2 linked regions of the Saccharopolyspora erythraea NRRL 2338 genome follow. The main gene of each other region encodes a partner of the protein of the gene in region 2 in a complex. Links are inferred from orthologs where the notes say so. Each region holds a gene or a part of one and is shown on either strand. Other genes may lie near its edges.

Evidence for each region. Proteins that work in one complex are often made in the same cells at the same time.
Region 1: the proteins of uvrB (region 2) and SACE_RS32145 are in contact, whole or in part, in a crystal structure (PDB 7EGT), measured with the Thermus thermophilus proteins. The link is inferred for Saccharopolyspora erythraea NRRL 2338 from one-to-one orthologs. Residues at the interface, in WP_096411307.1 of Thermus thermophilus: Glu23, Leu25, Arg26, Asp27, Gly28, Glu29, Arg30, Phe31, Arg55, Glu326, Asp327, Phe328, Glu379, Ser382, Gln383, His398, Gly400, Arg401; in WP_096412145.1 of Thermus thermophilus: His654, Arg656, Phe657, Gln666, Asp668, Glu669, Lys680, Arg681, Leu682, Ser683, Lys685, Tyr686, Ala687.

Annotation. Positions count from the first base shown.
Region 1 is NC_009142.1:7,479,566-7,482,782, reverse strand. The notes cover bases 11-3,161. They hold SACE_RS32145 (UvrD-helicase domain-containing protein), read left to right. Parts: upstream 11-339; coding sequence 340-2,961; downstream 2,962-3,161. Other genes in these bases: SACE_RS32140 (LysR family transcriptional regulator), read right to left, coding at 3,124-3,161; SACE_RS32150 (DedA family protein), read right to left, coding at 11-52. In the rest of the region: more of SACE_RS32150, read right to left, coding at 1-10; more of SACE_RS32140, read right to left, coding at 3,162-3,217. UniProt on the Escherichia coli protein: A helicase with DNA-dependent ATPase activity. Unwinds DNA duplexes with 3'-5' polarity. Translocates on single-stranded DNA with 3'-5' polarity. Initiates unwinding more efficiently from a nicked substrate than double-stranded DNA.
Region 2 is NC_009142.1:6,060,563-6,063,524, reverse strand. Bases 25-2,920 are described here. They hold uvrB (excinuclease ABC subunit UvrB), read left to right. Parts: upstream 25-343; coding sequence 344-2,497; downstream 2,498-2,920. Other genes in these bases: SACE_RS26165 (hypothetical protein), read left to right, coding at 2,756-2,920; SACE_RS26175 (SPW repeat protein), read right to left, coding at 25-50. Outside these bases: more of SACE_RS26175, read right to left, coding at 1-24; more of SACE_RS26165, read left to right, coding at 2,921-2,962. UniProt on the Escherichia coli protein: The UvrABC repair system catalyzes the recognition and processing of DNA lesions. A damage recognition complex composed of 2 UvrA and 2 UvrB subunits scans DNA for abnormalities.

The DNA of each region.
Region 1 (3,217 bases), 1.4 Mb from region 2 along the record:
CCCAGGCCACGAAGTCCCGTATCGCGGTGTCGATCTCGGCAAACCAGGTCATGCGGACGGCTCGTTTCTGCCTCGGTTCGGTTCCGGGTGGCCGGCGGTCGCCGGACCGACCCGGTGCTCGAAGCGTCCGGCTGCGACGTGTCCCGAGACCCGTGGCGGTCCGGCCGCGCGCCGCCGACCCGGAGGCGGTGTCGCGGGAGCGGGTGCCCGACCACGGTCGCGGTCGGCGCCCCCTCGGCGGATCGGGGAAGTCCCCAGCCGGTCCCCGGATGCGGGCCGGTGCGGGTGCGGGCCGGGACCGCACGGGCTGTCAGGGAGTGCCGGTAACGTGGAGCGGCGATGAGCACCCTTTTCGATCTCCCGCAGGACGGATCGTCCGGACCGGCGGAAACCCCGTCCCAACGGCGCGGACCCGATCCGCAGGACCTGCTGGCGGGGCTGAACCCGCAGCAGCGCGACGCGGTCGAGCACAGCGGTTCGCCCCTGCTGGTCGTGGCGGGCGCGGGATCGGGGAAGACCCGGGTGCTCACCAACCGCATCGCCTACCTGCTGGCCCGGGGCGTGCACCCGGGGCAGATCATGGCGATCACGTTCACCAACAAGGCCGCCGCCGAAATGAAGGAGCGGGTGGCCGACCTGGTGGGCCGCCGGGCGAACGCGATGTGGGTGTCGACGTTCCACTCGATGTGCGTGCGGGTGCTGCGGCGCGAGGCCAAGACGCTCGGCATGTCGTCGAACTTCTCGATCTACGACGCCGACGACTCGCGGCGGCTGATCACGATCATCGCGCGGGAGCTGGAGCTGGACTCCAAGCGCTACCCGGCGCGCACGCTCGCGGTGCACATCTCGAACCTGAAGAACGAGCTGCTCACCCCCGAGGACGCCGCCGAACGCGCGGGCAACGACGTCGAGCGCAAGGTCGCGCAGGTCTACACCGCCTACCAGCGCAGGCTCGCCGAGTCCAACGCGATGGACTTCGACGACCTGATCATGCGCACGGTCGAGCTGCTGCAGGGCTACCCGGCGGTGGCCGAGCACTACCGGCGCCGGTTCCGGCACGTGCTCGTCGACGAGTACCAGGACACCAACCACGCCCAGTACGTGCTGGTCCGCGAGCTCGTCGGCACGAACCGGCCCGGCGAGCCCGACGCCGACTCCGAGGCGGACGCCGACGAGTCCGGCGAGGAGACCGTCGAGCCCGGTGAGCTGTGCGTGGTCGGCGACGCCGACCAGTCGATCTACGCCTTCCGCGGCGCGACGATCCGCAACATCGAGGAGTTCGAGCGCGACTACCCGGAGGCCAGGGCGATCCTGCTGGAGCAGAACTACCGCTCCACGCAGACGATCCTCTCCGCGGCGAACGCGGTGATCCGGCGCAACCCCAACCGCCGGGACAAGCGGCTGTGGAGCGACGCGGGCGACGGCGAGCAGATCGTGGGCTACGTCGGCGACAACGAGCACGACGAGGCCGCGTTCGTCGCCGGGGAGATCGACCGGCTGGTCGACGAGGGCGAGGCGACCTTCAACGACATCGCCGTGTTCTACCGGACCAACAACCAGTCGCGGGTGTTCGAGGAGGTGTTCATCCGCCTCGGCCTTCCGTACCGGGTGGTCGGCGGGGTGCGCTTCTACGAGCGCCGCGAGGTCCGGGACGCGTTGGCCTACCTGCGAGTGCTGGACAACCCGGAGGACACCGTCAGCCTCCGGCGGATCCTGAACGTGCCCAAGCGCGGCATCGGCGACCGCGCGGAGGCGGTGGTCGCCGCGCACGCCGAGCAGGAGCGGATCTCCTTCGCCGCGGCGCTGCGCAAGGCCGCGGCCGGCGAGGTGCCGTTGCTGAACACCCGGTCGCAGCGGGCGATCGCGGGCTTCGTCGAGATGCTCGACGAGCTGCACGGGATCGCCGCGGAGTCCGACGTCGCCGACGTGCTGGAGGCGGTGCTCGACCGCACCGGGTACCGGGCCGAGCTGGAGGACAGCGACGACCCGCAGGACGCCACCCGGGTGGAGAACCTGACCGAGCTCGTCACGGTGGCGCGGGAGTTCATCGAGGCGCGGTCGCCGGAGCCGGCGGCGGCCCCGGGCGACAACGCTGAGGACTTGGACGATGCGGCGGGAGACCTGGGCGAAAACACTTCGGACCTGGGCAACTCCGCGGAGGACGCTGCCGCACCCGGCGACGGCGCGACCGGGGACGAGGATGCGCACGCGTCCGCGGAGGCGGTGGTCGCACCCGCCGAGCCCGCCGCGGAGGACGACGACGAGGCCGCGCTCGGGCTGCCCGCCGACGACTCGCTCTCAGCGTTCCTGGAGCGGGTCTCGCTGGTGGCCGACGCCGACTCGCTCCCGGACTCCGGCGACGGCGTGGTCACCCTGATGACCCTGCACACCGCGAAGGGACTGGAGTTCCCGGTGGTGTTCTGCACCGGCTGGGAGGACGGGATCTTCCCGCACATGCGCGCGCTCGGGGAGCCCGCGGAGCTGGCGGAGGAGCGGCGCCTGGCCTACGTCGGAATCACCAGGGCCCGGCAGCGGCTCTACCTGTCGCGGGCCCTGATGCGCTCGGCGTGGGGCCAGCCGATGACCAACCCGGCGTCCCGGTTCCTCACCGAGATCCCGGACGAGCTGGTGCACTGGCGACGCATCGAGCCTGAGCGCGCGGCGCCGCAGGTGCGCAGCACCTGGGGTCGGCGCAACAGCGGCTTCGACCGCGGCGGCTCCGACTCGGCGCAGGCGGGGCTGGCCGAGCGCGGTATGCGCTCGACCCCGGCGAAGGGCTGGAAGGACGCCGTCGCGATCAAGCTCGATGCCGGCGACCGGGTCACCCACGACAAGTACGGACTCGGCACGGTGATCGCGACCGAGGGCGAGGGGCCGCGCGCGACGGCGACCATCGACTTCGGCAGCTCCGGCACGGTCCGCCTGATGCTGATCGGCAGCGTCCCCCTGACCAAGCTCTAGCCGAGTCCTTCCTGAGCAAGCCCTAGCCGAGTCCACTGACCAAGCCCTGACGACGACCTCCGGTCGGGGCTCACGTTCGGGCCCGGAAGACAGTGCTTGGCCACACCCCGCGGCTCCGAACGGCGGGGTTCTGGGACGGACGCGCGATGTGCGGCCGGGGGGTCACAGCAGCCGCAGCGAGGTCACGGCTTCGCGGATGTGGTCGCGAAGCCACCGGTGCGCGGGATCGGCGTCGTTGCGCGGATGCCACGCCATG
Region 2 (2,962 bases):
CGCAGTTCGGCAAGGTCAGGATGCCCGGTGATCGGTGTACTGGTGGACATCACACCACCTCCAGAAGCGGCTGCGACCGTCCCCGGTGGCAGAGCCGCCGGAGCGGTCGACCCCAGTATCAGCCCGCGGAAGCCGTTCGGCAGCGGCTCACCGGCAACCAGGGACGCCAGTGCCAACTGCGTTGCGGGAGGCGCGGCGGCGGTCTGTGGCGGCGGTGACCGGTGTGGCGCCTGGGGCGGCGCGGCGGCGACATCGGTGCGGTGTCGGTGCCTGGGGGTAGCGTGGACAACCGACGGCGGCGACGCCGGGAAGTGTCCACCCCCAAGATCTGGTTCGGCAGGCTATGGCTTTCGCGACTGAGCACCCCGTCCTGGCCCACTCCGAGTTCCGCCCCGTGAGCGACATCCCGCGCACGGGCGGGCGCTTCCGCATGGTCAGCGACTACCAGCCCGCGGGCGACCAGCCGCAGGCGATCGACGACCTGGAGCGCCGCATCAACTCGGGCGAGACCGACGTGGTGCTGCTCGGCGCCACCGGTACCGGCAAGTCGGCGACCACCGCGTGGCTGATCGAGCGGGTCCAGCGGCCCACGCTGGTGCTGGAGCCGAACAAGACGCTGGCCGCCCAGTTCGCCAACGAGCTGCGCGGGTTCTTCCCGGACAACGCCGTCGAGTACTTCGTCAGCTACTACGACTACTACCAGCCCGAGGCCTACGTCCCGCAGACCGACACCTACATCGAGAAGGACTCCTCGATCAACGAGGACGTCGAGCGGCTGCGCCACTCCGCGACGTCGAACCTGCTCAGCCGCCGCGACTGCGTGGTGGTCTCGTCGGTGTCGTGCATCTACGGCCTGGGCACGCCGCAGTCGTACCTGGACCGCTCGATCCAGCTGCAGGTGGGCGGGGAGACCGACCGCGACGTGCTGCTGCGGGCGCTGGTCGACGTGCAGTACACGCGCAACGACATCGCGTTCGCCCGCGGCACCTTCCGGGTGCGCGGCGACACCGTCGAGGTCATCCCCGCCTACGAGGAGCTGGCGGTGCGCATCGAGATGTTCGGCGACGAGATCGACCGGCTCTACTACCTGCACCCGCTGACCGGCGAGGTGGTCCGCGAGGTCGACGAGCTGCGCATCTTCCCGGCCACGCACTACGTGGCGGGCCCGGAGCGGATGGAGAAGGCGATCCGCAGCATCGAGGCCGAGCTCGACGAGCAACTCGCCAAGCTGGAGAAGCAGAACAAGCTGCTGGAGGCCCAGCGGCTGCGGATGCGCACCCAGTACGACATCGAGATGATGCGCCAGGTCGGCTTCTGCTCCGGCATCGAGAACTACTCGCGGCACGTCGACGACCGGCCCGCCGGTTCGGCCCCGGCGACCCTGCTCGACTACTTCCCGGACGACTTCCTGCTGATCATCGACGAGTCGCACGTGACCGTCCCGCAGGTCGGCGGCATGTACGAGGGCGACGCCTCCCGCAAGCGGACCCTGGTCGAGCACGGCTTCCGGCTGCCCAGCGCGCTGGACAACCGCCCGCTGACCTGGGAGGAGTTCGCCGACCGGATCGGGCAGACGGTGTACCTGTCGGCGACGCCGGGCCCGTACGAGATGGGGCAGGCCGGCGGCGAGTTCGTCGAGCAGGTCATCCGCCCGACCGGGCTGGTCGACCCGGAGGTCGTGGTCAAGCCGACCGAGGGCCAGATCGACGACCTGGTGCACGAGATCCGCGAGCGCGCCGAGCGCGACGAGCGGGTGCTGGTGACCACGCTGACCAAGAAGATGGCCGAGGACCTCACCGACTACTTCCTCGAGCTCGGCATCCGGGTCCGCTACCTGCACTCCGAGGTCGACACGCTGCGCCGGGTGGAGCTGCTGCGCCAGCTGCGGCTGGGCGAGTACGACGTGCTGGTCGGCATCAACCTGCTGCGCGAGGGCCTGGACCTGCCCGAGGTGTCGCTGGTGTCCATCCTGGACGCCGACAAGGAGGGTTTCCTGCGCTCCGGCACCAGTCTGATCCAGACGATCGGCCGCGCGGCGCGGAACGTCTCCGGGCAGGTGCACATGTACGCCGACCGGATCACCGACTCGATGCGGCACGCCATCGACGAGACGAACCGGCGGCGCGAGAAGCAGATCGCCTACAACGAGGAGAAGGGCATCGACCCGCAGCCGCTGCGGAAGAAGATCGCCGACATCCTCGACCGGGTCTACAGCGAGTCGGAGGACACCGAGGAGGTGGCCGTCGGCGGTTCGGGCCGCAACGTCTCGCGCGGCAAGAAGCCCAGCGGCGAAGCGGTGGGCAGCGCCGGCCTCCTGGAGGACCGCGACATCAAGTCGATGCCGCGCGCCGAGCTGGCCGACCTGGTCCAGCAGCTCAACGACCAGATGATGAGCGCGGCCCGCGACCTGCAGTTCGAGCTGGCGGCGCGCCTGCGCGACGAGATCCAGGACCTGAAGAAGGAACTGCGCGGGATGGACGCCGCCGGCATCGAGTGAGGCGGTCGGCGCCGCCGGCTCCGTCAGCGGCGCACGACTCGGTCGGGACGCCGTTCTCGGTCGGGATGCAGTACTGGATCTGGGCGCCGCGCCGCCGGATCTCCGTGCGCAGCACCGCGCACAACTCCGTGCGGCGCAACCGCGAAGCCGCACTGGGGATCTGGTTGCGGCTTCGGAAGACCCGGTCTGCCGCGGATTCCCCAGCGCTGGGCGGGAACCCGAGCCGCACCGCCCACGTCCTACGCCACGAACGGGATCGTGCGGGAGTGCACGGTCGAGGCGGCGGGTTCGCGGATGGTGGACGACATGGGGTACGGCACTCTGGAGCTCAGCGACTACGAGCGCCGGTACGTCGCGATGCTCGACGAGCTCCGCGGCGCCGGGGAAGTGGACCTCGTGCACGAGGAACTGGGGCCGGTCGCCGACATCGGGGACGCGCAGAACGCGTTCGGGCTGATCGCCGAC